Regions from separate parts of the Bradyrhizobium sp. SZCCHNRI2009 genome, predicted to be linked through region 1. Evidence: predicted binding sites of a transcription regulator. Region 1 holds the regulator's gene; each other region holds the start of a gene.
What was found. The regulator LexA, encoded in region 1, represses DNA repair genes until DNA is damaged. The targets are predictions, from matches to a motif close to TGTTCNNNNTGTGTTCNG.
Positions count from the first base shown of each region.

Region 2: a site for LexA is predicted at 8,838-8,855, ahead of QX041_RS11580 (DUF3072 domain-containing protein). Genes of this name have one in related genera too.
Region 3: a site for LexA is predicted at 8,046-8,063, ahead of QX041_RS15260 (ribonuclease T2). Genes of this name have one in related genera too.

Region 1 is NZ_JAUEUH010000002.1:695,415-706,000, forward strand. It holds gene gltA (citrate synthase) at 1-893, opposite strand, end outside; gene gltX (glutamate--tRNA ligase) at 1,197-2,621, opposite strand; gene QX041_RS10770 (glutamine--tRNA ligase/YqeY domain fusion protein) at 2,758-4,446, shown strand; gene QX041_RS10775 (hypothetical protein) at 4,477-4,689, opposite strand; gene QX041_RS10780 (ComEC/Rec2 family competence protein) at 4,832-7,123, shown strand; gene QX041_RS10785 (hypothetical protein) at 7,517-7,957, opposite strand; gene lexA (transcriptional repressor LexA) at 8,232-8,930, opposite strand; gene glp (gephyrin-like molybdotransferase Glp) at 9,136-10,347, opposite strand.
Region 2 is NZ_JAUEUH010000002.1:875,182-885,767, reverse strand. It holds gene QX041_RS11605 (HAMP domain-containing protein) at 1-3,288, shown strand, start outside; gene QX041_RS11600 (HWE histidine kinase domain-containing protein) at 3,302-4,795, shown strand; gene QX041_RS11595 (FdhF/YdeP family oxidoreductase) at 4,810-7,092, opposite strand; gene QX041_RS11590 (type 1 glutamine amidotransferase domain-containing protein) at 7,378-7,938, opposite strand; gene QX041_RS11585 (hypothetical protein) at 7,928-8,461, shown strand; gene QX041_RS11580 (DUF3072 domain-containing protein) at 8,902-9,093, shown strand; gene QX041_RS11575 (hypothetical protein) at 9,224-9,511, shown strand; gene QX041_RS11570 (glycoside hydrolase family 3 N-terminal domain-containing protein) at 9,526-10,586, opposite strand, start outside.
Region 3 is NZ_JAUEUH010000004.1:21,691-32,276, reverse strand. It holds gene QX041_RS15305 (VOC family protein) at 1-647, opposite strand, end outside; gene QX041_RS15300 (DNA-binding transcriptional regulator) at 788-1,579, shown strand; gene QX041_RS15295 (bifunctional 3-(3-hydroxy-phenyl)propionate/3-hydroxycinnamic acid hydroxylase) at 1,649-3,172, shown strand; gene QX041_RS15290 (fumarylacetoacetate hydrolase family protein) at 3,204-4,055, shown strand; gene QX041_RS15285 (ABC transporter substrate-binding protein) at 4,138-5,343, shown strand; gene QX041_RS15280 (NAD(P)H-quinone oxidoreductase) at 5,362-6,354, shown strand; gene QX041_RS15275 (DUF3617 domain-containing protein) at 6,401-6,949, opposite strand; gene QX041_RS15270 (hypothetical protein) at 7,033-7,338, opposite strand; gene QX041_RS15265 (hypothetical protein) at 7,507-7,971, shown strand; gene QX041_RS15260 (ribonuclease T2) at 8,104-8,808, shown strand; gene QX041_RS15255 (23S rRNA (adenine(2030)-N(6))-methyltransferase RlmJ) at 8,943-9,803, shown strand; gene QX041_RS15250 (cold-shock protein) at 10,056-10,271, shown strand; gene QX041_RS15245 (porin family protein) at 10,527-10,586, opposite strand, start outside.

The sequences.
Region 1 (10,586 bases):
TCCTTCACCTTGGCGATGAAGTCCGGAATCTTGTCGACGGTGCCGATCTCGGCCAGCATGTTCAGTGCCGCCTCGTTGGCGCCGCCATGCGCCGGACCCCACAGGCAGGCGATGCCGGCGGCGATGCACGCGAACGGGTTGGCGCCCGAGGAGCCGGCGATGCGCACCGTCGAGGTCGAGGCGTTCTGCTCGTGATCGGCGTGCAGGATGAAGATCTTGTCGAGCGCGTCGGCGAGAACCGGGTTCGGCTTGTACTCCTCGCACGGCACGGCGAAGCACATGTGCAGGAAGTTCTCGGCGAACGAGAGCGAGTTCTTCGGATAAACGAAAGGCTGGCCGATGGTGTATTTGTAGGCCATCGCCGCCAGGGTCGGAATCTTCGCGATCATCCGCATCGACGCGATCATGCGCTGCTTCGGATCGTTGATGTCGGTGGAGTCGTGGTAGAACGCGGCGAGCGCGCCGACCGAAGCGACCATGACCGCCATCGGATGCGCGTCGCGGCGGAAGCCGTGGAAGAAGCGCGACATCTGCTCGTGCACCATCGTGTGGTGGGTCACGCGATAGTCGAAATCCTGCTTCTGGGCCTTGGTGGGAAGCTCCCCGTACAGCAGCAGATAGCAGGTCTCCAGGAAGTCGCCCTTCTCGGCGAGCTGCTCGATCGGATATCCGCGGTATTCCAGGACGCCCGCGTCGCCGTCGATATAGGTGATCTTGGACTGGCAGCTGCCGGTCGAGGTGAAGCCGGGATCATAGGTGAACATCCCGGTCTGGGCGTAGAGCTTGCCGATGTCGATGACGTCGGGACCCACGGTGCCGCTCAGGATCGGAAGATCGAAATTCTTGTTGCCGACGGTGAGGGTCGCGGTCTTGCTTGCGGATTTTGCGTCCATCGTTTGTCCCCGATGAGATCGTTAGGCTTGGCCCTTGTTCTTTTTGAGAGATGGCAGGGCAGGTGGACTTTATCTAGTGCGGTGGCTTTGACATTCGCGTCACTGTCGCTGCCAACAGCTTAAGCGAAGGTCAAATCCGAAACCGTACTGGAATCTTATACTTACTAGTGTCCTTCGGCCCTAACATCCGTCAACGAGCCCGCCGCAACGTGTGAAGGATGTTCGAGCCGGGAAAACCAGTGGGTGCCGCGCAAATGCGTATCGTATTGCCCTGTGCGCTGCAAGATGGGGGGCCATGAGACCTTATGAGGTGGTCTGGTCCTCCAGACGGCCCAAGGATTCATCACGCCCCAGGATCGCCAGAACGTCGAAAATACCGGGTGAGGTGGTTCGGCCGGTGAGCGCCGCGCGGAGCGGCTGCGCCACCGCGCCCAGCTTGAGATTGTTGGCTTCAGCAAACGCACGCAGCGCGGCTTCTGTGGCCGGTCCGCTCCAGGACGCGACAGCAGCCAGCGCGTCACGCAGCCGGCCGATCAAGGCGCGGCTGTCCGGCGTCAGCAGGGCGGCGGCCTTGGCGTCGATCGGAAGCGGCCGGTCGGCAAAGATGAAGGCGGCGCCGTCGATCAGCTCCAAGAGCGTCTTGGCGCGCTCCTTCAGGCTCGGCATCGCCAAAGTGAGCTGCGCGCGCGTGGCGTCGTTGAGCTTGGCCTTGAGAGCCGCGCCGTTCGGCACGTAATTCAGCACGTCCTCGAACTGGCGCACCAGCGCCGCATCGTCGCTGTGGCGGATGTAGTGGCCGTTGAGATTTTCCAGCTTGGCAAAGTCGAACCGCGCCGCCGAGCGGCCGATCGCCGGCAGGTCGAACGCCTTGATCATCTCCTCGGTCGAGAAGATCTCCTGGTCGCCATGGCTCCAGCCGAGCCGCACCAGGTAATTGCGCAGTGCCGACGGCAGATATCCCATCGCACGGTAGGCGTCGACGCCGAGCGCGCCGTGGCGCTTCGACAGCTTCGAGCCATCGGGCCCGTGAATCAGCGGGATGTGCGACATCGACGGCACCGTCCAGCCGAGCGCATCGTAGATCTGCTTCTGGCGCGCGGCGTTGATCAGATGATCGTCGCCGCGGATGACGTGGGTGACGCCCATGTCGTGGTCGTCGACGACGACCGCCAGCATGTAGGTCGGATTGCCATCGCCTCGCAGCAGCACGAGGTCGTCGAGGTTCTCGTTCTGCCAGACCACGCGGCCCTGCACCTGATCCTCGATCACGGTCTCGCCAGTCAGCGGCGCGCGCAGCCGGATCGTCGGCTTGACGCCTTCGGGCGCCTCCTTGGGATCGCGGTCGCGCCACATGCCGTCGTAGAGCCGGGTGCGGCCTTCCGCGCGCGCCTTCTCGCGCATCGCGGCCAGCTCCTCGGCGGTGGCATAGCAGCGATACGCCATGCCGCTGGCGAGCAGTTGCTCGGCGACCTCGCGATGGCGCGCGGCGCGGCTATATTGGTAGATGACCTCGCCGTCCCAATCGAGCTCGAGCCATTTCAGGCCGTCGAGGATGGCGTCGATCGCCGCACTGGTCGAGCGCTCGCGGTCGGTGTCCTCGATCCTGAGCAGCATCTTGCCGCCGCGGCCGCGCGCATACAGCCAGTTGAACAGGGCGGTCCGGGCGCCTCCGATGTGGAGAAAGCCGGTCGGGGAGGGGGCAAAGCGCGTGACGATCGGGGTGGTCATGGGCGGCAGCACGAAATCCAGGCAGGGGCTCAAGAGGGCGGGGGGTGTATAGCAGGCCTATCGCATAACTAAAGCCTTCCTTGGGGGAAGCGGATTTGGCAGATAGGCTGCCAAATTCCGGAGCAGGATATTCTTGATGACCACGACGACAGACACGGCGGCGACGGCAGAGGCAGGGCGCGACTTCATCCGCGACATCGTCCAGGCCGATCTCGACAGCGGCAGGCACAAGACGGTCGTCACCCGGTTCCCCCCGGAGCCGAACGGCTACCTGCATATCGGCCATGCCAAGTCGATCGGCCTCAACTTCGGCATTGCCCAGGAGTTCGGCGGCCGCTGCAATCTGCGCTTCGACGACACCAATCCGACCAAGGAAGAGCAGGAATATATCGATTCCATCCAGGCTGACGTGCGCTGGCTCGGCTATGACTGGGGCGAAAACCTGTTCTTCGCCTCGGATTACTTCGAACGCCTCTACGACTGGGCCGAGGGCCTGATCAAGGCCGGCTTGGCCTATGTCGACGACCAGTCTCAGGAAGACATTCGGCTGTCGCGCGGCACGCTGACCGAGCCCGGCAGGAACAGCCCGTTCCGCGACCGTTCGGTCGAGGAGAATCTCGACCTGTTCCGGCGCATGAAGGCCGGCGAATTCCCGAACGGCGCGCGCGTGCTGCGCGCCAAGATCGACATGGCCGCCGGCAACATCAACCTGCGCGACCCCGTGCTGTACCGGATCCTGCACGCCCACCACCCGCGCACCGGCGACGCCTGGAAGATCTATCCGAGCTATGACTACGCGCACGGGCAGTCGGACGCGATCGAGGGCGTGACGCACTCGATCTGCACGCTCGAGTTCGAGGATCACCGTCCCCTCTACGACTGGTTCCTGGACAAGCTGCCGGTGCCGTCGCATCCGCACCAGTACGAGTTCGCGCGCCTCAATCTCACCTATACTCTGCTATCCAAGCGCGTGCTGACGCGGCTGGTGCAGGACGGCCATGTCTCCGGCTGGAACGATCCCCGCATGCCGACCATCGCCGGCCTGAAGCGGCGCGGCGTGCCGCCGGCGGCGGTGCGCGAGTTCATCAAGCGCATCGGCATCGCCAAGGCGAACAGCATCGTCGACGTCGGCATGCTCGAATTCTGCATCCGCGAGGAGCTGAATCGCACGGCGCTGCGCCGGATGGCGGTGCTGCGGCCGCTGAAGGTGGTGATCGAGAACTATCCGGAAGGCCAGGTCGAGGAGCTCGAGGCGATCAACCATCCCGACGATCCCGCAGCCGGCACGCGCAGGATCGCGTTCGGCCGCGAGCTCTATATCGAGCAGGACGACTTCATGGAGAATCCGCCGAAGAAGTTCTTCCGTCTGTCGCCGGGCAACGAGGTGCGGCTGCGCTACGCCTATTTCATCAAGTGCCGCGACGTCATCAAGAACGACGCCGGCGAGATCGTCGAGCTGCGCTGTACCTATGATCCGGCGACCAAGGGCGGCAACGCGCCTGATGGCCGCAAGGTCAAGGCGACGATGCACTGGCTGCCCGCTGCACAGTCGCTGACCGCCGAGATCCGCCTCTACAACCAGCTGTTCGCCAATCCGAGCCCCAATGCGGCCGACTTCACCGCCGATCTCAATCCCAACTCGCTCGAGGTCCTGACCGACGCGCGCATCGAGCCGGCGATCGCCGAGAGCAATTCCGACGCGCCGATGCAGTTCGAGCGCCAGGGCTACTTCGTGCGCGATCCGGATTCGACACCCGACAAGCTCGTGTTCAACCGCACCATCGGCCTGCGCGACACCTTCGCCAAGGAAGTCGCGAAGGGGTGAGGCAAGCGGAGACCGCGGGACGCGTGTGGCTCAGCTGATCGCGTCCTGCCCGGCCTCGGTCAGCGTCGGCACGCCGTCGGTGAGTTCGACGAGGCCGCGCTCGGTGAGCAGCGAAAGATCTTCGTCGGCGACAGGGGACAGCGTCAGCCGGTGGGCCTTGATGTCCCGGAGAGTCCAGCGCAGGTGGATCGCCTTCTCGAGCGCGAGGTCGGCGAAGGGGTCTTCAGGGTCGTGGGCGTCCATCCCCTGAAAAGCACGTGCGGCGCAAAAAGTTCCCCCGCAGCGGCCGTGCAGATTTCCAGGATTCCCGTTCCGTTCTGCTAGGCGCGCTCGCGCAGCTTCCGGTAGCCTTTCCGCCCGTCGGGTAACGGGTGGTGTGGGGGCAATGGCGGAGCCGGTCAGGCCGCCGGGAGGGCGTCGCGGGATCGCGGGCGTGATGGCCGATGTCTGGCCGCCGCGCGGCGCGCTGGCCGGCGGCTGGCCCGCGATCGGGGCCGGTGCGTCGTCGGTGTTCGCCGCCCGCCTGAAGAGCTGGGCGGCCGAGGAGGCCGGGGCGGGCCGGCTGCTACCCTGGGTGCCGGTGGCGTTCGGGGCCGGCATCGCGCTGTACTTCACCGCCGATCACGAGCCCGTGCTCTGGATTGCCGCCACCACCGCGGCGCTGCTCGGCATCGTCGCCATCATGATGCGGCGGCATCGGCTGTTTCCGGTTGCCGTGATGATCGCGGCGGCGGCGTGCGGCTTCGCCGCGGCGACCGTCAAGACCGCGCGCGTCGCGCATCCGGTGCTGGCGCGGCCGTTGTATTCGGTGGCGCTGTCCGGCTTCGTCGAGGCGCGCGACATCCGCGAGCGCAGCGACCGCATCGTGCTGCGGGTGACGTCGATGGAGAGCCCGCGCAACGCCGTCACCATCGCGCGTGTCAGGCTCGCGGTGCGCAAGGGCGCGGCGCCCGAGGTCGGCAGCTTCGTGCAGCTCAAGGCGCGGCTGCTGCCGCCGATGGCCCCGGTGCGGCCGGGATCCTACGACTTCGCGCGCGACATGTTCTTCCAGGGCATCGGCGCCTCCGGCTTCGTGATGGGCGCGATCACGACGGCGACGCCGCCGCAGGCCGCCGGCTTCGGCCTGGGCTATGCGGCGGCCATGCAGGGTCTGCGCGATGCGATCGACGCACGCATCCGCGGCCGCCTGTCGGGCGACGAGCGCGCCATCGCCACCGCGCTGCTGACCGGCCGGCGCGACGCCATCACGCCCGATGTCAACGACGCGATGTTCGTCTCCGGTCTCGGCCATGTGCTGTCGATCTCCGGCTATCACATGGCGGTCGTCGCCGGCGTCGTGTTCTTCGCCGTGCGCGCGCTGCTGGCGCTGATCCCCGGCCTCACCATCAGCCATCCGATCAAGAAATGGGCGGCGGCCGCGGCGCTGGTCGCGGCGGCGTTCTATCTGTTGCTCTCAGGCGCGGAGGTCGCGACCCAAAGGTCGTTCTTCATGACGGCCGTCGTGCTGATCGCGGTCATGGTCGACCGCCGCGCCGTCACCTTCCGCACGCTCGCGGTCGCGGCGATGATCGTGCTGGTGGCGGCCCCGGAAGCGCTCGTGCATCCGAGCTTCCAGATGTCGTTCGCGGCAACGCTCGGCCTGGTCGCGCTGGTGCAGTTCGGCCTGCCCAGACTGTTCGCGACGCCGGACAGCTCGGCCACCCAGCGCATCGCGCTGTGGGGCGGCCGCGAGCTTGCGATGCTGTTGCTGGCCTCGCTGATCGCGGGGCTCGCCACCACGCCCTATGCCGCCTTCCATTTCCATCGCGCCACGCCCTATGGCGTGCTCGCCAATCTCGCAGCGATGCCGGTCGTCTCGGCGCTGGTGATGCCGGCCGGCCTGATGGGCCTCGTGGCGGCGCCGTTCGGGCTCGACGGTCCCTGGTGGACGCTGATGGGCCTCGGCATCGACTGGATGATCGCGGTGACGCGCTGGGTGGCGGCGCTGCCCGGCGCGGTCGGGCGCATCCCGGCCTTCGGCATCGGTCCACTGATCCTGGCCAGCCTCGGTGTCATCCTGATCGGCCTGCTGCGCACACCGCTGCGCTGGTCGGGCGCCGTGGGGCTCGTGGTGGCCACCGTGTGGGCCGCCGCGACGCCGCTGCCCGACGTGCTGATCGCCGGCGATGGGCGCGCGGTGGCGGTGCGCGGCCGTGACGGGCGTCTGCATGCGATGCGCATCGGCAAGGACGTGTTCGCCACCAAGGAGTGGCTCGCGGCCGACGCCGATGCCCGGCTGCCGGCGGATTCATCGCTCACCGATGGCGTCTCCTGCGACGAGGCGGGCTGCGTGGTCGCAATGGCCGACGGCCGATTCGCCGCCCTGACCCTGCGCGCCGAGGCGCTCGCCGATGATTGCGCCCGCGTCGCGCTCATCGTCACCGCGCGCGCCGCGCCGTCATCCTGCGCGGCGGCCGTCATCGATCGCGAGCGGCTGCGACAGCAGGGCGCCTTGATGCTGGTGCAGCGGGGCAGGAGCTTCGCCGTCACGCCGGCGCGTGCCGGCGGCACCGACCGCCCATGGTGGCCGGCGCCCGCCGAGGCCGGCGAGTTCGACACGACGCTGACGCCGCGCGCGCCGGCCGTGCGGCCTCAGGACGCGACGCCGCCGGAGACGGAGCAGGGCGAGGAAGACTGAGTGCCGGGCAGCTCGAACGTGCCGAGATGATACTCGGTGTCGCCAGGTCCATGTTGCCAAGTCCATCGAACAGCGAGGGGCTTTCGGCCAGCGTGAACGCAGCGCGCGGATAGCGTTGCCAGATGGCGATGTCGTCAGCCGTGACTGTCAGCCATCCGAACACAAGCATATTGCAGCCGGGCTCGGTGATCCCGGCGGCCTTGTTCCAATCGATCTTGTTGACCACGGCGGCAGGCTCCCCCGGCACATCATGCCGGCCGAGGGATGTCGTTCCTATCCGATGCGATGCCGGGGCGTGAGGTTCGCCCGAGAGGACTTTGCGCTTGCAGAACCCAAATCTCCCACGGTCGAAAGCTCGTTCACGACCGAGAGAAATGCCGATGCGGAGACCCCTCAGGTGATGCTGATGCGGCGAATCGGTGTGGCCTGCGAAGGCGGCACGTCCTCGGCGATGTCCGGGCGTCGCTGCGCTGGCTGCTTGCTGACCGGCAATTGCAGCACGGTGACGCGCTGGCCCTCGCAGAGCTGGGTCACCAGCACGTGGCGGCCATCGGCGAATTCGATCGCGTCGTGATGGCGATCGGGAATGTGAGTCTCGATGCTGTTGAACTTTGCGACGCGCTCGCGGATCGTCCGGGTCCAGAGCCAGCGGCTGTCGTAGCGGACGTCCTCGGCGAAGGCCAACTCGGTGCCGGGCAGCATGCAGACTGCGACGGTCGGCTCGCTCTCCAGCGCGAAGCCGCGGGTGGCGGTGCCACGGAAGGTCATCGAGATCAACGTCTCGCCGACCTTGGCGGGACGGGACGCAACCGCATGGAGGCTGTAGTCACACATCGGATCGCTCCTCGTTGAGAGATAGCCGACCCACGCTCCCCCCGGACAGGCGCAGGCCTCTATCAGAGTGGACATCGATGGTGATGTTAGCGCGCGCTTCGCGGCAATTCTGCGCTGATCTGCATCGCGTGTGCCCGCGGCCGATCACAAGCGTTTGAGCATGCCGCGCTGCACATCATGAGGTGCATTCGCGCGTGACGTATTTTGCTGGGCAGCCTCCGATCGGCGGCGAAAGCGCGTGCGCCCGCCGCCCATCGACCGATCCCATTCGCGATCAGTACTTGCGGTACAGCCCGACCAGCTTGCCTTGGATCTTCACCCGGTTCGGCGGCAGGATGCGTACCTCGTAGGCGGTGTTGGCCGGCTCCAGCGCGATCGATGCGCCGCGGCGGCGGAAGCGCTTCAGCGTCGCTTCCTCATCGTCGATCAGCGCCACCACGATGTCGCCGGTGTCGGCGGTCTCGTTGCGCTGTATCAGCGCCATGTCGCCGTCGAGGATGCCGGCATCGACCATGGAGTCGCCGCGTACCTCGAGCGCGTAGTGATCGCCGTTACCGAGCATGTCGGCAGGCACGCTGATGGTGTGGCTGCGGGTCTGCAGCGCCTCGATCGGGGTACCGGCGGCGATGCGGCCCATCACCGGCACTGCGACGGGGCGCTCGCCATCGTCCAGCGCGGGAGTGCTGGTGCGCACCTTGCCGAGATTGCCCTCGATCACCGATGGGGTGAAGCCGCGGCGGTTGTTGGCGGCCTGTGACAGCTCGGGCAGCTTGATCACCTCGATCGCGCGGGCGCGGTTGGGCAGCCGGCGGATGAAGCCGCGCTCCTCGAGCGCCGTGATCAGGCGATGAATGCCGGACTTCGAGCGCAGATCGAGCGCATCCTTCATCTCGTCGAAGGACGGCGGCACGCCGGCTTCCTTGAGCCGCTCGTTGATGAACCGCAGAAGTTCGTACTGTTTGCGCGTCAGCATCTCGACCTGGTCCCCGGTTTGTTGTCGTCCGAGTCCAGGAGCTGCGCCTCGCGCACAAACCGGCTGAGAGCGCCCTGGAGTCGGACCGTCATCGCGTCGCCCGCAACATACTAAAAACAAATCATGAACGGACACTATATGTTCGATGTGTGTTCCGCAATCCTAAAAATATGATGAACAGACCGGGCTTTACCGGGGAAGCGGCTCAGTTCGGCAGGCGCAGGATCTCGCACGGGCTGCCGGCAGGCGCCTTCGGAGCAAACGCCGGCCGGATCACCACCGCCTGCGAGAGCGCGAGATTCCCAAGCAGCGACGAATCCTGCTGGCTCACCGGGGTCGCAACCAGCGTGCCGTCGGCGCGCTCTTCGAGCCGCGCCCGCAGATAGTCCTCGCGCGAATCGTTCGGCCCGAGCTCGCGGCCGAGCAGGGCGGTCTCGCGCGGCATCACGGCCTCGTCGCGGCCGAGCAGCCGCCGAATCAGCGGCACCAGGAACAGGAGGGCGCAGACATAGGACGACACGGGATTGCCGGGCAGTCCGATCACCCTGACGTCGCCGAGCCGTCCGTGCATCATCGGCTTGCCCGGCCGCATCGCGATCTTCCAGAACGCCATCTCGACGCCCTCGGCTTCGAGCGCCTGCTTGACCAGGTCGTGATCGCCGACCGAGGCGCCGCCGGTCGTGATCAAGATGTCGGCCTTGGCCTCTCGGGCCCGGCGGATGCCGGCGATCGTCGCCTCCATCGTATCCGCGGCGATGCCGAGATCGATCGGGGTCCCGCCCTCGTTGCGCACCAGCGCCCGCAAGGCGTAGCCGTTGGAATAGACGATCTGGCCCGGGCCGGGCGTCGAGCCCGGCATCACCAGCTCGTCGCCGGTGGCGAGCAGCGCCACCTTCGGCCGGCGCCGCACCGGCAGCGCCGGATGATTCATGCTGGCCGCCAGCGACAGGTCGCGGTCGCTGAGCCGGCGCCCGGACTTCAGCAGCACCATGCCCTGGTGAAAGTCGACGCCCGCCGGCCGGATATGCCGGCCCTTGATCGCGGCCTCGGTGATCACGACGTGGCCATCTTCGGCGATCGTGTCCTCCTGGATCACCACCGCGTCCGCACCCTCCGGAACAACGCCACCGGTGAAGATCCGCGCCGCCTCGCCGGGTCCAACCACGCGATCGAACGGCCGCCCTGCCGCAACCTCGCCGATGACCTTCAGCCGCGCCTTGGCCTGGGCGGCGTCCGCCGCGCGCACGGCATAGCCGTCCATCGCCGACATTGCCTCGGGCGGCTGCGTCCGCAGCGCCGCGAGGTCCCGCGCCAGGATGCGGTGAAACGCTTCGTCCAGCCCGACCTGCTCCTCGGCCAGCGGCTCGGCGCCGGCGAGCACGGCGGACAACGCATCAGACACCGGCATCAGGGCCATGGGATTTCCTTCGGACGGAGACGGCAGATCGAATGAATCGCCTTCTAACCGAACGCGCACGGCGCGGCCAAGGGCCTAGGCCGCTCCCTGCGTTCTGACCGTCTGCTGTGGGCCGTTTCCGGGCCGCTGCCTCACGATCGCGCGAGAAAGTCTGCAATCAACCGCATGACCTCCTGCGGACGTTCCAGGCTCGGCAGGTGCGCCGTTCCGGCCAGCTCATGTCCTGACCCGTTCGGCAT
Region 2 (10,586 bases), 180 kb from region 1:
ACGCGCGTGGCACGCGAGGTCGGCACCGAAGGCAAGCTCGGCGGACAGGCGCAGGTGCCGGGCGTTGCCGGCACCTGGAAGGACCTCACCGATACCGTGAACTTCATGGCCGCGAACCTGACCGAGCAGGTCCGCGGCATCGTCAAGGTCGTGACCGCCGTCGCCAACGGCGATCTCAAGCAGAATCTCACGGTCAAATCGAAGGGCGAGGTCGCAGCGCTCGCCGATACCATCAACAACATGACGGAGACGCTGGCGACCTTCGCCGACCAGGTGACGAGCGTGGCCCGCGAGGTCGGCGTCGAGGGCCGGCTCGGCGGCCAGGCCAACGTGCCCGGCGCGGCCGGCACGTGGAAGGACCTGACCGGCAACGTCAACTTGCTCGCGGCCAACCTGACGTCCCAGGTGCGCGCCATCGCCGAGGTCGCGACCGCCGTGACCAAGGGCGATCTCACCCGCTCCATCCAGGTCGATGCCCGCGGCGAGGTGGCCGAGCTCAAAGACAACATCAATACGATGATCACCAATCTGAGGCTCACCACCGACCTCAACACCGAGCAGGACTGGCTCAAGACGAACCTCGCCAAGTTCACCAACATGCTGCAGGGCCAGCGCGACCTGACCACCGTCGGCCGCCTGCTGCTGACCGAGCTGACGCCACTGGTGAACGCTCACCGCGGTGTGATCTACCAGGTCGAGACCGAGTCCGCGCCGCAGCTGCGCCTGCTCGCCTCATACGCCGATGACGGCATCTATCCTCACCGGACGCACGTCCAGTTCGGTGAGGGGCTGATCGGGCAATGCGCGATCGACAAACGCCAGCGGCTGGTCTCGGAGATCCCATCCGACGTCATCCCCGTGGGCTCCGCCCTGCTCCGCGCCGTCCCTAAGAACCTCGTGGTGCTGCCGGTGTTGTTCGAGAACCAGGTCAAGGCGGTGATCGAGCTGGCGTCGCTCAGTCCGTTCACGACGTCGCAGATGACGTTCCTCGAGCAGCTCACCGACTCCATCGGCATCGTGCTCAATTCGATCGAAGCCACGATGCAGACCGAGGGACTGCTGAAGCAGTCGCAGCAGCTCGCCGCGGAGCTTCAGACCCAGCAGCGCGAGCTGCAACAGACCAACGAGCAGCTCGAGCAGAAGGCGCAACAGCTCGCCGAGCGCAACGTCGAGGTCGAGCGCAAGAACCAGGAAATCGAGCAGGCCCGCCGCGCGCTCGAGGAAAAGGCGACCGAGCTCGCGCTGACATCCAAGTACAAGTCCGAGTTCCTCGCCAACATGTCGCACGAGCTGCGCACGCCGCTCAACAGCATCCTGATCCTCGGCCAGCAGCTGACCGAGAATCCGGACGGCAATCTCACGCTCAAGCAGGTCGAGTTCGCCCGCACCATCCATGGCGCCGGCACCGATCTGCTCAATCTGATCAGCGACATCCTCGATCTCTCGAAGATCGAGTCCGGCACCGTGACGGTCGACGCCGAGGAGATCCTCACCACCAACCTCCTGGAGACCGTGGGGCGTCCGTTCCGCCACGAGGCGGAAAATCGCCTGCTCGCCTTCAACATCGACGTCGACCCGAACCTTGCGCGTAGCATCGTCACGGATTCCAAGCGCTTGCAGCAGGTGCTGAAGAATCTGCTCTCGAACGCCTTCAAGTTCACCGCCGAAGGAGGGGTGCGCTTGAAGGTGTCTGCGGCGCTCGGCGGATGGAGCGCAGAACATCCGGTGCTCAATACGGCACCGGCCGTGATCGCGTTCGAAGTCTCGGACACCGGCATCGGCATTCCGCAAGACAAGCAGAAGCTGATCTTCGAGGCGTTCCAGCAGGCGGATGCCGGCACGAGCCGCAAATATGGTGGCACTGGTCTCGGGCTCGCGATCAGCCGCGAGCTCGCCAACCTCCTGGGCGGCGAGATCCACCTCAAGAGCGCCCCCGGCAAGGGCAGCACCTTCACGCTGTATCTGCCGCTCAAATATTCAGGTCCCGCAACGGCGCCGCGCGTCAGTCCGGCATCGCCCGTTCCCTACGTTCAACCTCCAGCCCTACAGCAAGCGGCCGCGCCAGAGCGCGGGATCGAGCCCCCGCCGGACGATCGTCTCGATCTCGAACCCGGCGATACGATCCTGCTCGTGGTCGAGGACGATCCACACTACGCGCGCGTCCTGATCGACCTCGCGCGCGACAGGGGCTTCAAGGTCCTGACCGCCAGCCGCGGCGCCGAGGCGCTGGATCTCGCCAAACAGTATCAACCGGCCGCGATCTCTCTCGACGTCTTCCTGCCGGACATGCTCGGCTGGACCGTTCTGAGCCAGCTCAAGCATAATCCGCTGACGCGGCACATCCCGGTGCAGATCATCACGCTCGACGAAGACCGCCAGCACGCTTTGGCGCGTGGGGCCTTCTCCTTCGTCAGCAAGCCCACGACAACGGAAGGCGTCAGCGCGGCCCTGTCGCAGATCAAGGAATACGCGAAGCCGCGACGCAAGCGGCTGCTGATCGTGGAGGACAACGCGGCCGAGCAGCTCAGCATCCGCCAGCTGTTGGATCACGACGACATCGAGATCATCGCGGCGGATACGGGAGCTGCGGCGCTCGAGACGCTGCGCAGCGCACCGTGCGACTGCGTGGTTCTCGATCTGCGGCTGCCCGACATGAGCGGGTTCGACGTGCTCGATCAATTGCGCTCCGACGAGTTCTTGTCGAGCGTTCCGGTGGTCGTCTTCACCGGGCGGGAATTGTCGGCCGAAGAGGATGCGGAACTGCATACGATGGCGCGGAGCATCGTCGTCAAGGGCGTGGAATCGCCGGAGCGGCTGCTCGACGAGACGTCGTTGTTCCTTCACCGCGTGATTACGGAACTGCCGCTCGAGAAGCAGCGCATGCTCGAGAAGCTGAACAGTTCCGACGAGGATCTGATCGGCAAGACGGTGCTGCTGGTCGACGACGACGCCCGCAACATCTTTGCTCTTTCCAGCGTGCTGGAACGCCGCGGCATGAAAGTGCTGACGGCCACCACCGGCAGCGAAGCGATCGACCTGGTGCAGAGCAATCCCGCGATCGCGATCGTCCTCATGGACATCATGATGCCGCAGATGGATGGTTATCAGACGATCGGCGTCATTAGGCAAAACCCCGCCTTCGTCCGGCTCCCCATCATCGCGTTGACCGCGAAAGCCATGAAGGGAGACCGCGAAAAGTGTCTCGAAGCTGGCGCCTCCGATTATCTGGCAAAACCCGTCAACACCGAGCAGCTGCTTCTTGCGATCCGCATGTGGCTGCACCGCTGAACGGCTCATCATGATGGAACATGCGAAGGTCAACATCCTCTTGGTCGACGATCAGCCGGCGAAGCTGCTGGCCTACGAGGTCATCCTGAAGGAACTCGGCGAAAACCTCGTAGTCGCCACGTCTGGTCGCGAGGCGCTCGAAATTCTGCTGAAGAACGAGATCGCGGTGATTCTCGTCGACGTCTGCATGCCTGAGCTCGACGGCTTCGAGCTGGCGCAAATGATCCGTGAGCATCCGAGGTTCCAGAAGATTGCGATCATCTTTATCTCCGCCATCCAGGTGAGCGACTTCGATCGCCTTCGTGGCTATGAGATGGGCGCCGTCGACTACGTGCCGGTTCCTGTCGTGCCGGAGGTGCTGCGCGCCAAAATCAAGGTTTTTGCCGAGCTCTATCGCAAGACACGCGAGCTGGAACATCTGAACCTTGAGCTGGAGGACCGGGTACGGGCCCGCACCGCCGAGCTTGAGCGATCGACAGCAAAGCTCGTCGAGAGCGAGCAGCGTCGGAGCATGGCGATCGCGGCCGGCAGGATGGGCTCGTGGGACTGGGACGGTGTCAATGGCGACTGGATGTGGGACGAGGGGCAGTACCGCATCTTCGGCGTCACGCCGCAGAACTTCGAGCTGAACACCGTGAACATCATGGCGCTGCTGCACCGGGAGGATGCCGAGCGCGCCCGCCAGGTGGTCACGGAATTCAGCCGTGGCGCGACGTCGTATGAGGCTGAGTTCCGGATCCACCGGCCCGATGGCGAAGAGCGGTGGTGCGTGGGAACGGCCGCGGCGACCACCGACAGGACCGGCCGCGTGGTCCGCGTCAGCGGGGTCACGATCGACATCACCGAGCGCAAGCGCGCCGAGGAACGCCAGAACCTGCTGACCCGCGAGGTCGATCATCGTGCCAAGAATGCGCTGACCTTGGCTCAGTCGATCGTTCGCCTGACCAAAGCCGACAGCGTGAAGACCTATGTCAACGCGGTAGAGGGGCGCATCAGCGCACTGGCCCGCGTTCACACCATCCTCTCGCTATCAAGCTGGGAAGGTGCGAAAATAGGTAGGTTGGTGGCCGAGGAGCTCGCGCCCTATGCAACCGGCGGCCAGGTCGCCTTTGACGGCGTCGATCTGCAACTTGAGCCTGCGACCGCGCAGACGCTGGCGCTGGCGCTGCACGAGCTGGTGACAAACTCGGCCAAATACGGCGCGCTGTCGGTCCGCTCCGGGCATCTCTCGGTCAAATGGAGCATCGAGGATGAGCGCCTGGATCTGATCTGGATTGAAACCGGCGGTCCCTTGGTGCGCGCGCCGACCTCGCGCGGCTTCGGCACGCGCAGCCTGATGGCCAGTGTGGAAAGCCAGCTCGGTGGGCGCGCCTCGTTCGACTGGCGTCCCGAGGGATTGGTGTGCCGGCTGGTCGTCCCGCTCCGCCCCGGCGCGACCCCGCCGGAGATCACGAGCCCTTGCGCGACGGCGGCGCCGGGCGACGCACGACAACGGGCTGCGGGCTGACCGCTCCGGATAGCTCAGGCCATGTCGCGCGAGATCCGGACCGGGATCGACTTGGCGGCGGGCACCTTGCTCCCTTCCGCGTAGTGCCATAGCGGAATCAATCCGTTGCATTCGGGGTAGTAGGCCGCCACGCTGTAGCGCGGAATGTCGAACGCCACTGCCTGGAGCCCGCCCAGCGAGCGCTCCACGCCGTCATCGGCCTCGGTCGAGAGCCGAACCGGCTCGCCCTGCTTGATGCCCAGATCAGCCATGTCGCTCGCGTTCATGAAGACGATCTGACGGCCACCGGTGACGCCGCGAAACCGGTCGTCCTCGTTGTAGATGGTGGTGTTGAACTGGCCGTCGGCGCGCAAGGTCATCAGCTGGTACACGCCATTGCCTTCCTCCGGCGGATTGAGCGCCGCCTTGGGCACGGTGAAGTTCGCCTTGCCGGTCGGCGTCTTCCATTTGCGTTCGCGGGCACCAAGCGGCCGCGGAAAGCCGCCGGGCTCAAACAGGCGCTTGTTGAAGTCTTTGAACTGCTCGGGATAGGTCCGCTCGATCGCGTCTCTGACGCGCGCGTAGTCGCCCACCCAGGCATCCCAATCGACGCGCGGATTTGGCTTCAGGGTGGCCTTGGCGAGACCGGCGACAATGGCTGGTTCCGACAACAGGGTCTCTGCGACGGGTTGGCGCTGCCCGCGCGAGCCGTGAATGCAGGTGGTGGAGTCCTCCATCGAGACCGCCTGATCTCCGCCTGCCTGCCGGTCGATTTCGATGCGGCCGAGGCACGGCAGCAGATACGTCACCTCGCCTGGCACGATGTGGCTGCGATTGAGCTTGGTTGCGATCTGCACCGACAGCCGCAGCTTCGACCACGCCGGCTCCATCAGCGAGCGTTCAGGGACGGCGCGCAGGAAGTTGCCGCCGAGACTGACGAAGCCCTTCACGTCGCCCTTGATGATGCCTTGGCAGGCATCGACCGTGCTGAGACCGTCCCAACGCGGCGGCTCGAACGAATAGAGCTCGGCAAGCTTGTCGAGCGGCACCAACTTGGTCTTCTCGGAGATGCCGACGGTGCGTTGCCCCTGAACGTTGGAATGGCCACGAACCGGCGAGATGCCGGCCCCCGGCTTTCCGATGTTGCCGCGTAACAGCAGCAGGTTGACAATCATCTTCGCGGTTTCGACGCCATGCCGATGCTGGGTTATTCCCATCCCATAATTGGCGATCACGGCGTGCGAGCCTGCGTAGACCTTGGCAGCCTCCAGAATGGCGCCGCGCGTGAGGCCGGAGGAGCGTTCGATATCGCTCCACGACGCCTGCCGGCAGCAGGTTGCGAAAGCTTCGAAGCCGGACGTGTGCCGCTCGATGAAGGCGACATCGAGCACGGGCGGGCTCTTGGTCGCGACCGCGGCATCATCCGCCTCGATCACGGCCTTGCACAATCCGAGTAGTGCCGCACCATCGCCGCCAATGCGCAGCTGATGATACTGCGTGCTGATCCGCGTTCCCCCCGTCAGCACCATTTGAATGGGATTTTGCGGATTAGTGAAGCGCTCCAGCCCACGCTCCCGCAGCGGATTGAACGTGATGATGGGCACGCCGCGTTGTGCCGCCTTCTGCAACGGATGCAGCATGCGCGGCGAGTTGGTGGTCGTGTTCTGGCCGAAGAAGAAGAAGCAATCCGCCTTGTCGAAATCCTCAAGGAGCACCGTACCGACGGGGACGCCAATCACCTCCGGCAGAGCAACTGATGTGGATTCGTGGCACATGTTGGAGCTGTCGGGAAAATTGTTGGTGCCGTACATGCGGCCGAAAAGCTGATACATGTAGCTCGTCTCGAGCGAGGCCCGGCCCGACGTGTACATGACGACCGAGCGTGGATCGAGCCTGTTCAACTCCGCCCCGATGTCGCGAAGGGCCTCGTCCCAGCTCACGGCAACATAGCGATCCGCCGCAGCGTCATAGCGCATCGGATGAGCAAGACGCCCCTGCTCTTCGAGCTGATGATCCGACCAGGATCGCAATTCTGTCAGACTGTGCCGAGCAAAGAACTCCGGTCCGACTGTCTTGCCGGTGATTTCCCACGCGGTCGCCTTGGCGCCATTCTCGCAGAATTCGAACGGGTGCGGCTTTGCCGGCTTGGCCCAGGAGCAGCTGACGCACATGAAGCCGCCTGGCTTGTTCTGTTTCAACAGGATCTCGCTGCCAAGCAGGGTCACCTCCTCCTGCGTCAGGATGCTGGCGACCGCGTGCACCGAACCCCATCCGCCGGCCGGAGCCCTGTAGTCCTGGATTTTTGCTTTCTCGCTCACGACGCTCTCCGCGGCCTGTTCAAAAGCGGCAAACCCGGGATGAGCAGCGAAGTTCCGATTCCTCACTGAACGTTGCGAGGCTATCGTCGAAGTCCCGCGGGCGAAGGTCCGCGCTAGGAATTGGGAACGACCCGGCCCGCCGCGAGTCATTTCCATGCCTCTGGCGGCGTTCCCCCATCTCGCTGGAGGCACTCCGTGTGGACTGCGGCCCAGCGTTCGACCCCTCGGGCGCTGGGCCCGTCCCACTGAGGTAGCCGGGTTTTCTCCCGGCTTCCGATCTCAGCATCAAGCCGCGCTGCGCTTGAGATGGCGGCCTTCCTTGACCTCTTCGATGATCTTGGCGCTGAAGGCTTCCAGATCTCCGGGATTGCGCGAAGTGATCACGCCCTGATCGACCACGACCTCCGCGTCCTGCCAATGCGCGCCGGCATTGGCAACGTCCGTCTTGATCGATTTGTAGGACGTCATCTTTCGCCCCTTGGCAATTCCGGTCTCGATCAGGAGCCACGGCGCATGACAGACCGCCGCAACGATCTTCTTGGCTTCAAAGATCTCCTTGATGAACCGCAGCGCCTTCGGCTCGAGCCGCAGCAGATCCGGATTGATCTGACCGCCCGGCAGCACGACGGCGTCGTAGTCCGAAGCAGACGCCTGGTCCAACGTCTTGTCGACCTTGACGGTCCGTCCCCAGTCCTTCTCATCCCAGCCCTTGATCTCGCCCGGCGCGAGCGAGATGATCTCGACGGTCGCGCCCGCCTGCTTGAGACGATCGCGCGGCACTTCGAGCTCGGATTGCTCGAACCCGTTGGTTGCGAGGATCGCGATCTTCTTTCCCTTGATATCCATTGGAGTCTCCTGGCCATTCGACACCGCCGGCAACCTCGCGCTGGCCTCCATGTTCCGCCTGGCAGGCCGGGCGGATCGTCACAACTGGTCGATCGAGTCAGCGCTCGCCTGGGTGGAACCAGCCTGCCTATGGCGCCGTTTGTTTGGACGTCCCTGCCTTGAATGGATGGGCGGCGTCGAGCGGCACGGCATCGCTGCATCGGCGGATCGCAATCTGGAGGCGCTCGTGCCCTACGCATTGTTTGAGAATGACGAACAGATGACCCGCCCGTTTCGCACCGAGCGCGAGGTCTGGGAGGCCGCGGAACAGGCCGATCTCATCACGCTCGGCACGCATGGCGAGAAAATCCTCGACAACAATTTCGAGATCAAATCATGCGAGGCCACACCGGAAGAGCTTACCGCCGCGCCGCCGGACATCGTATTGCCCGAAGCTCACACGCCCGATGCTGATCGAGGGAGCCGGACTACCGACCAATCTTTCTCCTCACCGGCCAAATTGAAGATGCGGACGTCCTCATGACCCGGCGCAGGTTGGCCTTTGCGGCTCAGGTGTTCGTCGGCCATGTCGGTTCCTGGCCTGATCATCGGACTACGGACGAGCGGCGGATCGCTCGGCCTTACCGCCAGCGTCTCATGCGCGCCGGGCGCCGCGCTGCTTGCGAGGCAGTCGGCTCGCTTCCTCCAGCTTGAGCCGCTCTCGCTGTTGCCGCAGCCGGTCAAGCGTCTCCAACATGTGGTGCAAAAGCACTTCGGCGGCCGCCGTCGAGGCCCGAGCTCGCCGTAGCTGCACGATTTCACGGCGCTGCCGCCCGACCCGGAGACGCATACGGTCGATTTCGGCTCGAACCACACATAGATCGCGCATGAAGCACCCGAGCAAGAGTAGGATCGCACAATAGAACAAAATAGGAACACATTGCAAGCTTTCCCGTTGAAGCCGGGCAACAACGGGAGATCCCCATGGCCGAACAGCTGCAGAAAGATCCCGAGGACTGGGTTTCCGGAGCCGATCCGATGACGGATGCCCAAGCTTCCTACTTGAGAACGCTCAGCGAGCAGGCTGGCCGATCCGATCCCACGCGAGCGGAGATGACGAAGGCTGAAGCGTCAGAACTGATTGATGAGATGAGACGCGCCGCAGGGTTGGATTGAACCGGCATATTCGACTCACCAGGACGATGGGAAGGCAGATCGGTACTCCAATGTTGGCGACGCCGGTCCGAAGCTGTCGCGAATCAGAAATCGGTCGTTTAGTCTCCGCGGCATTTCGCGGGAGTCCACCATGGTTGCGGACAGTGACAGCAAGGTTGCCTGGCATCGCGCCCAGCTCAAAAAGAATCGCGCGACCTTGAAACAGATCGAGACGGCGCGGTTCACGGTGGGCGAGAGCGCCGATGCGAAGGCGCTTGAACAGACCAAGCGGCAGGTTGCGGAACTCCAGGTCAAGATCCGCGAATCCGAGCACCTCATCGCTCAGCACGACAAGCAGACGCGACGCCCGCTGGCGACCGACCTGCGAAGCCTCTCGAATGTCGCTTGGCGCAACTGGACCGGCAATGGCCCGCGCTGAGGGCTCGCTGCCATTCAGTCCACGATCTTCTGATGCACGCCTCCAGGTTCTTGCAGAACCGTAGACACATTCGACGGCTGTGATTTGTCAACCGTCGGCGCCCATCGCTTCAGCCGTTCATCGCTCCTGCTGATTGCATCGAGGTCGATGCGTCCTTCCGCCAGAGCCTCCTTGGCGCAGGCGAGCGCGCGGTGGAACTGGGTGCCGTCATAGGCCACCAGCAACAGATCGGCGCCGCCGTTGAGAGCCTCCACGACAGCTTTGCAGAGATCGCGGCCGTAGATCGCCCCCATCACGAGATCATCCGTCACGATCACGCCCTGATAGTTCCAGCGGCCGCGAATGAGTCCCTCGAGCACGGCTTTGGAATGTGAGGCAGGCCGCTCTGGATCGATCGCATCGACCGTCACGTGACCGACCATCATCGCCGCGTGCGAGCCCTGCAGCACCTGTCGGAACGGCCGCCAATCCGACCGTTCCAAGACATCTGCCGGCGTGCCGAGCTGTGCCGAGAAATGATGCGTATCGGCTGCGACGCGCCCCAGACCAGGGAAATGCTTGACGGCCGCGCGGACACCGCTTGCTTCCAGGCCACGGACGTAAGCGAGCGCAATGTCGCCAACCACCGCGGGATCGTTGGAGATCGCGCGGCGGCCGATCAAGGTGTGAAAGTCCAGTCGGTTGCGTGTCCAGCTCGGGCGAAGGTCGACGACCGGAGCCAAATTGAAGGTGATGCCGGCAGCCGCGAGAGCCTCACCCTGGGCGCGCCCCATCGCGAACGCATCCTGCGCGCGCCGCGAGGCCGGCAGATCGGCCAGCGTTGCGAGGCCGGGCATGTTCGGCAGGGTCGGAGACAGGTGTGCGACGGCGCCTCCCTCCTGATCCGCCGCAACCAGCAGAGGCGGCAGCCCGGCACTCCGGCGCGCGTCCTGCAATCGCGCCATCTCGGCGCGCAGCTGAGGCTCGGTCCGGCCGCGGATGTTGTGGTGTGTCACATAGACGCCCGCGATCAACCCCTGCCGGGCCAACGCGGCTGCGTCATCGACGGCCGTGTAACCGACGATGAAATGCCGGC
Region 3 (10,586 bases), on a different contig from region 1:
CCCTGGCCGACGTCGTCGAGACTACCTAGTTCCACCATGAAGTGATGCAGTGTGCGGCGACCGGAGCCGACCATCGCGAAGCTGTGGTGACGGCCGTTGACGTGGAAGAAATAGAGCTTGTACGGCGTCAGGCCGAAGTCGGACACCTTGAAGCCGAGCAGGTCGCGATAGAACCGCAGCAGCGGCTCGACGTTCTCGACGTTGAGCACGACGTGCCCCATGCCGAGCGGCCCGGTGCGAAAGCCGGAGATCGGACGTCCCGGCCTGAAGGGATCCGAGGCGACGGCTGCCCCCCAGAACACCTCGATCGTGTTGCCAGCGGGATCCTGAAAGCAGATCAGCTCGCTGACATGACGCTCGTCGGCCAGTGCCTGCGAACCGCGGGCCACCTTCACGCCGTTGTCGTCGAGACGGCTCGCGAGCCGCGCGAGCGCGGCAGCGTCGCCGACCTCCCAGCCCATGACGGCGAGCCCGCCATCGCCGCTGCCATCGACGATCAGCCGCTGCTTGCGATCATCCATCCGATAGGCCTGCACGCTGGCCGCGCGATCCACGCGCTGCATCCCGAGGAGCTTGGTCGCCATGCGTCCCCACTGCTCCGCTTGGGACGACTTGATGCCGATGTAACCGAGCGCCGTTATTTCCATCTTGTTTTCTCCCGAAAGGCGCGGGCGGAATTTCGTATCAGCTCCGCGCGGTCCTGCAGTAGACTGCCGCCCCTGCATCCGGCTCGCGTTCTCAAGACGGTATCGGCGGACGGAAACGAAGAACAGGGAGGATTTTCCAAGTGTCCAAGCAACGGACGCGATCTCCGCAGGCCCGTCCTGCGGAGGGTGTCCGCGCCTTCAAGCGGGGGCTCGACGTGCTGCGCGCGGTCAATCGGTCCGGGGGCATTCGCGCCGGCGACGTGGCGCGCCAGCTCGATCTGCCGCGGCCCACGGTCTATCGGTTGCTCGAAACACTCGAGGAACTCGGCTATGTCGCGCGCAGCGCCAGCGACGACCGCTTCCGGGTCACGCGCCACGCGTTGAGCCTCGGCGACGGCTATGATCCCGGCATCTTCATCTGCCAGGTCGCCGCGCCCTATCTCGCTGAGCTCAGCCGCAGCCTGATCTGGCCGGTCGATCTGTCGACTTATGAGAACGGCGCGATGGTCATCCAGGAGACCACGCATGCGCGCAGCCCGCTCTCGATCGACCGCAGCATGATCGGCAAGCGGCTGCCGATGCTGCACACCTCGGCCGGCCGGGCCTATCTGGCCGCCTGCCCGCCCGCAGAGCGGGACCTCATCATCAACCATCTGCGACGCATCGAGGATGCCGAGGACCTCTTCTTCCTGGCGCCCGAGCGGCTGCAGCGCATGATGACGGAAACGTCTCAGCGCGGCTATGCGATCCGCAACGAGGGCGAATTCAATCCGAAGACGTCGTCGATCGCGGTGCCGATCGTGCGGGGCGACGTCGTGTTCGGCTGCATTTCGATCATCTGGATCCGCTCCGCCATGACCCTCGAGGAGGCTGTCGCTCAGTACGCGGCCCCATTGCGCGACGCCGCGGCCGCGATCCCCGTCCAGGCCTGAGCGTCCGCTGCGCGGACAGTTCGTGACCGCGCCTTGAAGGTGCGAGGCGGTTGCGGAACAGATGCGGCCATGAGCAACATGGCCGCACATTCCGGAAGCTTCGACGTCGTCATCGTCGGTCGCGGGCCCGTGGGCTCGACGCTCGCCAACCTGCTCGGCCTGTGCGGCATCCGCACCCTGATCCTGGAGCGCGAAGCCAAGGCCTATCATTTGCCGCGCGCGGTGCATTTCGACGACGAATGCATGCGCGTGTTCCAGACCATCGGCCTTGCCGACGCCATCCTGCCCCACCTTACATTGAGTCCCGGCATGCGCTTCGTCGATGCGGGGGGACGATTGCTGCTCGACTGGCCGCGCCCCAGCGAGCCGACCGCGATGGGCTGGAATCTGAGCTACCGCTTTCACCAGCCCGATCTCGAAAGCGTGCTCAACAAGGGACTCGAGCGCTGGCCTCATGTCGAGCTGCGCACGCGCTGTGATGTCTTCGCGCTCGAGCAGGACCGCGAGGGGGCGCGCGTTCGCTATGAGGACCTCGACACCGGCCGGCTCGTCGACATCTCCTGCGCCTATGTCATCGGCTGCGACGGTGCACGTTCGCTGGTGCGCCGCTTCATCGGCGCGGCGCTGGACGATCTCGGCTTTCACGAGCGCTGGCTCGTCTGCGACGTGCTGCTGAGGGAGGAGCGGCCCGATCTCGGCGATTTCAGCGTCCAGCACTGCAACCCGCAGCGTCCCGCAACCTATATTCGCGGCACCGGCAACCGGCGCCGGTGGGAGATCGCGGTTCATCCCGACGAGGACGCGGTCGAGATCACCCAACCGGCGCGCGTGTGGGAGCTGCTCTCGCCCTGGCTCCGGCCCGCAGAGGCCGAGATCGAACGCGCCGCCGTCTACACATTCCACTCCGCGGTCGCCCAGCAATGGCGTGCCGGACGGTTCCTGCTCGCAGGCGATTCCGCGCATCAGACCCCGCCTTTCCTCGGTCAGGGCATGTGTGCCGGCATTCGCGACGCAGCCAACCTCGCATGGAAGCTGGCGCTTGTGATTGCCGGGAAGGCGACGCCTGATCTTCTCGACACCTATCAGAGCGAGCGCGCGCCGCATGTGCGCGAATTCATCGAGCTCGCGATCCGGCTGGGTGGGCTGATCAACACCAAGGCGGTCGAGGCGGCGCTTGCGACCGGCACGGCACAGGGCGACGGCCAGCTCAAGCTCGACGTGCAGAAGCCAGTGCTCGGCCCGGGCCTTGCCTGCGGCGAACGCAGCATGACGGGAAAGCTGGCGCCGCAATTCCGCAGCCGTGATCACGGCCGCAGCGACGACCGCGTCGGCTATCGCTTCGCGCTGCTATGCCGGTCCGGTCTCGGGACCGCAATGATCGAGCAGCATCATGCCCACCTGACGGCCGCCGACGTCGCCGTCATTTGCGGCGAGGAAGCTGGCGGCCTCGACGGCTGGCTCGATCAGCACGGCTTCGACGCCGTGCTGATGCGCCCCGACCGCTACATCCTGGGTGCTGTCCGCACGGGCGAAGATCCCGCGGCGCTGTTGTCAGGCCTCGCCTTCCTCGCACCGCCGCCGAGCGCGGCCTGAGCGTTTCCGTTCTTTTTGAGAGGGTTCACGTATGAAGCTGGTTTCCTTTGTCATTGACGGGCGTCCCGGATACGGCGCGGTGAAGGGAGACGGTGTGGTCGACCTCGGCCGGCGCCTGCCGTCGAAGAGCCTGCGCGCGCTGATCGAGGCGGATGCGCTTCGCGACGCCGCCGCGCTGCTCACCTCCGAACAGCCCGACTATCCGCTCGATGCGATCACCTTCGCGCCCGTCATCCCCGATCCCGGCAAGATCATCTGCGTCGGCCTGAACTATCGCGACCACGTCGCCGAGACCGGACGAACGGTCACCGAGAAGCCCGCGCTGTTCGCGCGCTTTCCGACCAGCCAGGTCGGACATCTGCAACCGGTCATTCGCCCTGGTGTCTCCGATCATTTCGACTATGAGGGCGAACTCGCGCTCGTGATCGGGAAAGCCGGCCGGCATGTCCGGCGCGAGGACGCGCTCACGCACATCGCCGGCTATTCCTGCTACAATGAAGGCAGCATCCGCGACTGGCAACGCCACACGTCGCAATTCCTGTCGGGCAAGAGCTTCGACCGGTCCGGCGCATTCGGCCCCTGGCTGGTCACCGCCGACGAAATTCCCGACCCGTCCAAGCTGACGCTGCAGACCCGCCTCAATGGCGAGACCGTGCAGCGGACCACCACGGATCTCCTCATCACCGACGTGCCCGATCTGATCGTCTATTGCTCGACGATCATGACCTTGCTGCCCGGGGACGTGATCGTCACCGGCACGCCGGGAGGCGTCGGCTTCAAGCGCACCCCGCCTCTGTTCATGAAGCCCGGCGATACGGTCGAGGTCGATATCTCGGGCATCGGCGTGCTGCGCAATCCCGTGATTGCCGAACTGGAAGCCTGACGTTTCCGCCTCGCGGAGAACCGCGAGGCGCACCAATCAAACACGACAAAAAGCAAAATCTTCAAATCCGGGGAGGATCATCATGTCGCGCTGTCTCAGATCCAGCATCGCTGGCCTGCTGCTGCTTGCAGGCTCATCCGCGCAGGCCGAAATCAAGGGAGGTGCCATTCGTATCGGTGTGCTCACCGACATGACCGGCATCTTCGCGACCGCGATGGGGCCCGGCTCCGTGGAAGCGGCTCGGATGGCCGCTGAGGAGTTCGGTGGCAAGATCAACGGCAGGCCGATCGAAATCCTTCAGGCCGATCATCAGAACAAGCCGGATATCGCGGTCGCGATCGCCCGGCGCTGGTTCGAGCAGGACGGTGTGCAGGCGATCGCCGACGGCGGCAGCTCCGGCGCGGCCCTTGGCGTCCAGGAGCTGGTGCGCAGCAACGGCAAGATCTTTCTCATCTCCGGGGCCGGCGCCAATCAGCTCACCGACGAGGCCTGCGCCCCGACCTCGGTGCAATGGACGCACGACGCCTATTCGACCGCGACAGCCGTCGTCTCGGGCATCATGCAGACCAGCAAGGAGCCGTGGTTCTTTATCACCGGCGACTACGCGTTCGGCCATTCGGTCGAGGCGACCGCGCGCGCCCGCATCGCCGAGCTCGGCGGCACGGTCGCCGGCAGCGTCAAGGCGCAGCTCGGCACGCCGGATTACGGCTCGTTCCTGCTGCAGGCCCAGGCCTCCGGCGCCAAGATCCTGGCGCTCAACGTCGCCGGCGACAATGCCACGGCCATCAAGCAGGCCGAGGAATTCGGGCTTGCGGCCCAGGGCATGAAGATCGTGCCGATGTCGTTCCAGAACGTCGACATCGAAGCCATCGGCCTCAAGGCGACGCAGGGCGATCTCATCGTCACCAGCTTCTTCGAGGATGCCTCCCCCGCCGCGCGCCGCTTCTCCGACGCGTTCTACGCGCGCCGGAAGGCGATGCCGTCACAGATCCAGGCCGGGGTCTATTCGGCCGTGCGGCACTATCTGCAGGCGGTGAAGGATGCCGACAGCGACGACGGCGCAACGGTGATGGTCCGGATGAAGGCCACGCCGGTCTCGGATGCCTATGCGGACCACGGCCAGATCCGCGACGACCAGCGCATGGTGCACGACCTGTATCTGGTCCAGGTCAAGACCCCCGCCGAATCGAAGCGCCCCTGGGACTTCGTCAAGCTGGTGACGAAGATCGCCCCCGATCAGGCGTTTCGCCCGCTCGACCGCAGCAAGTGCAGCCTGGTCGGCAAGTGAGCACATGAGCGACCAAGCATGATTCCGGACGATCAGCGCGCCGTCATCATCACCGCCGCGGGCGGCCCGGAGGTCCTGTCGGAGCGACAGGACTGGCCGGTCCCGCGCCTCGGACCAGACGATGTGCTGATCGAGGTCGCAGCCGCCGGCATCAACCGTCATGACTGCAACCAGCGCGCTGCCGGGCCGTCGCGGGAGCCCAATCCCATACCGGGATTGGAAGCCTCGGGGCGCATCGTGGCCTGCGGCGCCAACGTTTCCCCGGAACGGCTGGGTAGAGCGGTGATCGCACTGACCGACGGCGGTTCATACGCGCAATACGTCGCCACCGATCAGCATCTTGCACTGGACTTGCCGAGCGGCCTCGACTTGATCCAAGGCGCCGGCCTACCCGAAGCGCTGTTCACGACCTGGTTCAATTTCTTCGAGCTGATGCGCATGATGCCCGGCGAGACCGCCCTGATTCATGGCGGAAGCAGCGGCGTCGGCACGATCGCGATCCAGCTCCTGCGCGCGCTGGGTCATCCCGTCATGGCCACCGCCGGCACCGCAGAGAAGCGCTCCCTGGCACTCGGGCTCGGCTGCAGCGCCGTGTTCGACTATGCCGATCCCGATCTCGCCGAGCAGATCCGCGCGGCGACGGGGAAGCGCGGGGTCGACTGCATCCTCGACACCTCCGCCGGCGCTCACATTGCGCAGGACCTTGCGGCGCTCGCGATGGGCGGACGGATCGCCCTGCTCTCGGCCGGACATGGCAAGGAGCTGGCGGTGCCGCTGCGCAGCCTGATGGCGCGCCGGGCCAGCATCACCGGCGCATTCCTGCGGTCGACGTCACTCGATATCAAACGCCGCCTCGCAAGCGAGCTGCGGCAGCGCATCTCGTCCCTGCTCGGAACGGCCATTCGGCCGCACATCGACAGCACCTATCGCCTGTCCGAGGCAGCCGATGCGCACGAACGCATGGAGACGGGCCGGCACATCGGGAAGATCATGCTCAACGTCCGCGAATGAGCGACGATCCACGTCGCTGCGCCCGCCACGCGCAACGAGCGCCCGCCTACTGCTTCACGCCCGGGATCAGGGCCTTCAGCTTGGCCATGTCCTTGACGTTCATCTTCATGCCGCCGGGCATCACGATGTCCCCGGGCTTCTGGTCGGGCTTGCAGGCGCCGAGCCATCTGGCCTCGATCGTCATCGCGGTGTCCTTCACCCCGGTGCCGGCGGCGCCGCCCGTGACGCGCGACATCGTCTTCACCGTATAGGCCGAGTTGAAGTCGCCGGTGATGTCGGCATGCGACGTCGTATTGATGCCGCCGAAATTGCAGACCGAATCGGAGACGTAGCCGGTCGCGGTCTTCTGGATGTCCTGCTTGGAGCAGACCTGCTGCGCCATCGGCGAGGCGAAGTTGTTCATCTCCTTGTCGGTGGCCGCGTCGGTGCAGTGCTGCATCGTCGCCTCCGGCAGCTGACCGCCGGATCTGATCATCTTCAGCTCCCACAGGCCGGCCTTGCGCACCGGTAGGTCGACGGCCCGTGCCTCATGGCTCGCGGTCACGCCCAGGAGGCAGCAGGCCAACAGCCCAATTGCGATGCGTGTGCAGGTCATATGCCCCGTTCCGGCTCGTTGATCGATGCCGGAGCGAATGCCGCAGAAAAATGGCAATTGGGAGAACGGCAGTTGATGGAAGGTCAGTACAGCGTCCGCAGCGGCCGCTGCGCCGAGCCATAGGGCACCCAGCGGCAGGCGAACGAAACGTAGCCACCGTAGCGCGCATCGACGGCGCGGAACTTCGCGACCTTGCCGTAGGAGGCGCAATGATCGACCGCGAGCTGGCGCGCATCCGTGGTCTGGGCCAGCTGGAAGGCGATGATGCCGCCGGTGTCGTTGCCCTTGAAGGGCGGCACCACGTCGGCCTGGGCGGATGCCGCAACCAGCACCATCCCAGTGGCCACGAGGCCTGCAGTCTTCACGAATCCGGCCATCAGCGTCCGCATTGCATTCTCCTCGATCTGGCCCGCCATTCTAAAGGTCCTGTCCGGTCAAGAAAAGAACACCGGCCTCGCGTTAACAGGACTAATCGTGGAGTGTTGCCGCGTTGCACTTGACCTCCTGTGGCCGCCGCGGCACGGTCCACGCTCCCGGATCAGCCTTGCGGACGGCCCATGCGCGACTTCAGCTCACCTTTCAAGATGTTCGGCGCCGCCTGTGGCGCGCTGCTTGCCGCCATCGTCGCCACCGCCCCGGCTCAGGCCGCCAACCCGCTCGAGATGAACTTCTGGTTGTCCGGTCCGAAATATGAAGGCCGGGTCGCGCCTTGCGAGGCGGCCATTCCGACCATCGTCTCGCGATTCCAGGACAAGGAGAGCACCTTCTGGAATTCCTCGCTGACGATCACCGGCGTCGCCAATGTCCATGAGATCGCCTTCCGGCCCTGGCAGTCCGACAACATTCCGCGTCGCTTCTGCACCGGCAGCGTGATGATCAGCGACGGCAAGGCGCGCACCGTCAACTTCTCGATCATCGAGGATGGCGGCTTCGCCGGCTATGACCAGGGCGTCGAGTTCTGCGTCGTCGGCCTCGATCGCAACTGGGCCTTCAATCCGGCCTGCCGCGCCGCCAAGCCCTGATTCGCCTTTCCCGGCGTATCGGCCGCTCGCGCGGGCGGCCGGCTGACGAATGGCTGCCTCGGGGCAGCCATTTTTGTTCTTGAAATGTTCCAGCGCACTGGTAGGCTCCTGGCATTGTCCGGGGAGTACGCCATGTTCGATTGCCTGTGCCGACCTGCCGTCCTGTTGTCCAGAACGATCGCCTGCTTTGCCCTCTTGCTCGGCGTGCTCACGGCTGGCGCCGCCGAGGCGCAGGACCGCCGCCAGAATGCGCCGGGCGCGTTCGACTTCTACGTTCTCTCGTTGTCGTGGTCGCCCTCGTACTGCGCCGAAGCCGAGGAGCGCGGCGGTCGCGGCAGCCGGTCCCAGCAATGCAGCGGCCGACCGTACTCGTTCGTCGTGCACGGGCTGTGGCCGCAATACGAGAACGGCTACCCCGAATATTGCGAGCAGCCGGCGCCGCGCCTGCCGCGCAACATCATGACCTCGATGCTCGACCTGATGCCGGCGCCGGGCCTGATCTACAACGAGTGGGACAAGCACGGCACCTGCGCCGGCGTGTCGGCGAAGGCCTATTTCGAAGCCATCCGCAAGGCCCGCGCCGCCATCAAGATCCCCCCGGAATTCCTCGATCTCGCGGAGGCCAAGACGGTGGCGCCAGCGGCGATCGAGGAGGCCTTCATCAAGGCCAACCCCAAGCTCACGACATCGGGCATTGCCGTCACCTGCAATCGCACCAGGCTGAGCGAGGTCCGGATCTGTCTGTCGAAGGATCTGGAGTTTCGCAACTGCGACGAGATCGACCGGCAGGCCTGCCGGCGCGACGAGGTCAACATGCCGCCGGTCCGCGGCGGCTAGCGGCTGCGAATCGGGGCGACGCAGCGCGTCGGCCTGCGGCGCCTCCTGCGGCGGCGCTCATCCGCGGCTCTCCGGAGGGCATCCGGCGCATCGACGGGGTACCCTTTTGACGCGGAACGGCGTAACCGGATGGCATGAACTACCGACATGCCTTCCACGCCGGCGGCTTCGCCGACGTCATCAAGCACATCGTGCTGACGCGCATCCTGGTCTACCTCCAGGAGAAGCCCGCCGCGTTCCGGGTGATCGACACCCATGCCGGCGCCGGCCTGTATGACCTCACCGGCGACGAGGCGACGCGCAGCGGCGAGTACCTCACCGGCATCGCCCGCGTGCTGCAGGCGCGGCTGTCCGATCAGGCCTATGCGCTGGTCCAGCCCTATCTGGATATCGTCCGATCGTTCAATCCCAAGGCCGAGCTGGTCGCCTATCCCGGCTCGCCGCTGATCGCGCGCGCGCTGCTGCGGCCGCAGGACCGCATGACCCTGTGCGAGCTCGCGCCGATCCCCCGCAAGCAGTTGATCGATCAGTTGCGCCGCGACACCCAGGCCCGTGTCGTCGATCTCGACGGCTGGGTCGCCCTGCCCGCCTTCGTGCCGCCGAACGAGCGCCGGGGCGTGGTGCTGATCGATCCGGCGTTCGAGGCGAAGGATGAGTTCGAGCGGCTCGCCGATCGCTTCGCCGAGGCCTTCGCGAAGTGGACCACCGGTATCTACGTGCTGTGGTATCCCGCCAAGAGCCGGCGTGCGACGGAAGAGCTGAGCGATCGTGTCGCGGCGCTCGCAGCCGCGGCCAAGCCGCCGGGCAAGGTGCTGCGGATCGAGTTCAGTGTTGCGCCGCAGATCGAAGGCGAGGCGCTCACCTCGACCGGGCTGCTGATCGTCAACCCGCCCTGGACATTGCATGACGAGCTGAAGCTCATCCTGCAGGAACTGCAGAAGCCCCTCGGCCAGGGCGGCGCGGCGCGCTTCCGACTCGAATTCCCCAAAGCTTGAAACGGCGACTGGTCGAAAAGCCGTAGTCAATCGGCGCGGAACCGTATTATTGTGTCCGATTGTAAGACTGGCTTTACGTTCCGCTTCCGCGAATGGTTGCGGCGGGGTGATCAAGGCCTAACAAGATCCGGCGATCCGGCGCGGCGAGCGCTGGGCGTTAAGGTGGCCAACGCTTTCCGATCAAAGTGATGTCCGGTCGGACGCTGCGCAGGGCGCGCAGTGGAGGAAGCATTGCGGGGGAGGAGTTTCCCGATGGCCATGACTGGGACGGTCAAGTTCTTCAACGGCGAACGCGGCTACGGCTTCATCAAGCCGGACGACGGTGGACGCGACGTGTTCGTGCACATCACGGCGGTGGAGCGCGCGGGCCTGAAGGACCTGACCGAAGGACAGCGGATCAGCTTCGAGGTCGAGCCGGACAAGAAGGGCAAGGGCCCGAAAGCGGTGAACCTGGTGCTGTCGTCTTAGGGCGAGCCCGCCTGGCGGTGGTTCACGCGCCGGCATGATTGCAGCCGGGCGCGCCTCGACGCCACCTCTTCGCTGGTTTGGAAGCTGTCGGCAGCGCCTGCTCGCGTGCACAGCATTGCCGGCTCGTACGTGCAGGCCGCGCGCAATGATGCACGTCTCCAGATTGCACAGAGCGCTCCGACAAAAAAATCCCGGCCACGCGAGCGGCCGGGAGGTTGTCGTTGGACGTTTCTTCTTCCTATTCCCTCGTTGCCATCAGAAGTGGAAGTTGATGCCTGCGCGCACAATTCCAAACCGATAGTCGTTCTTCGCCCC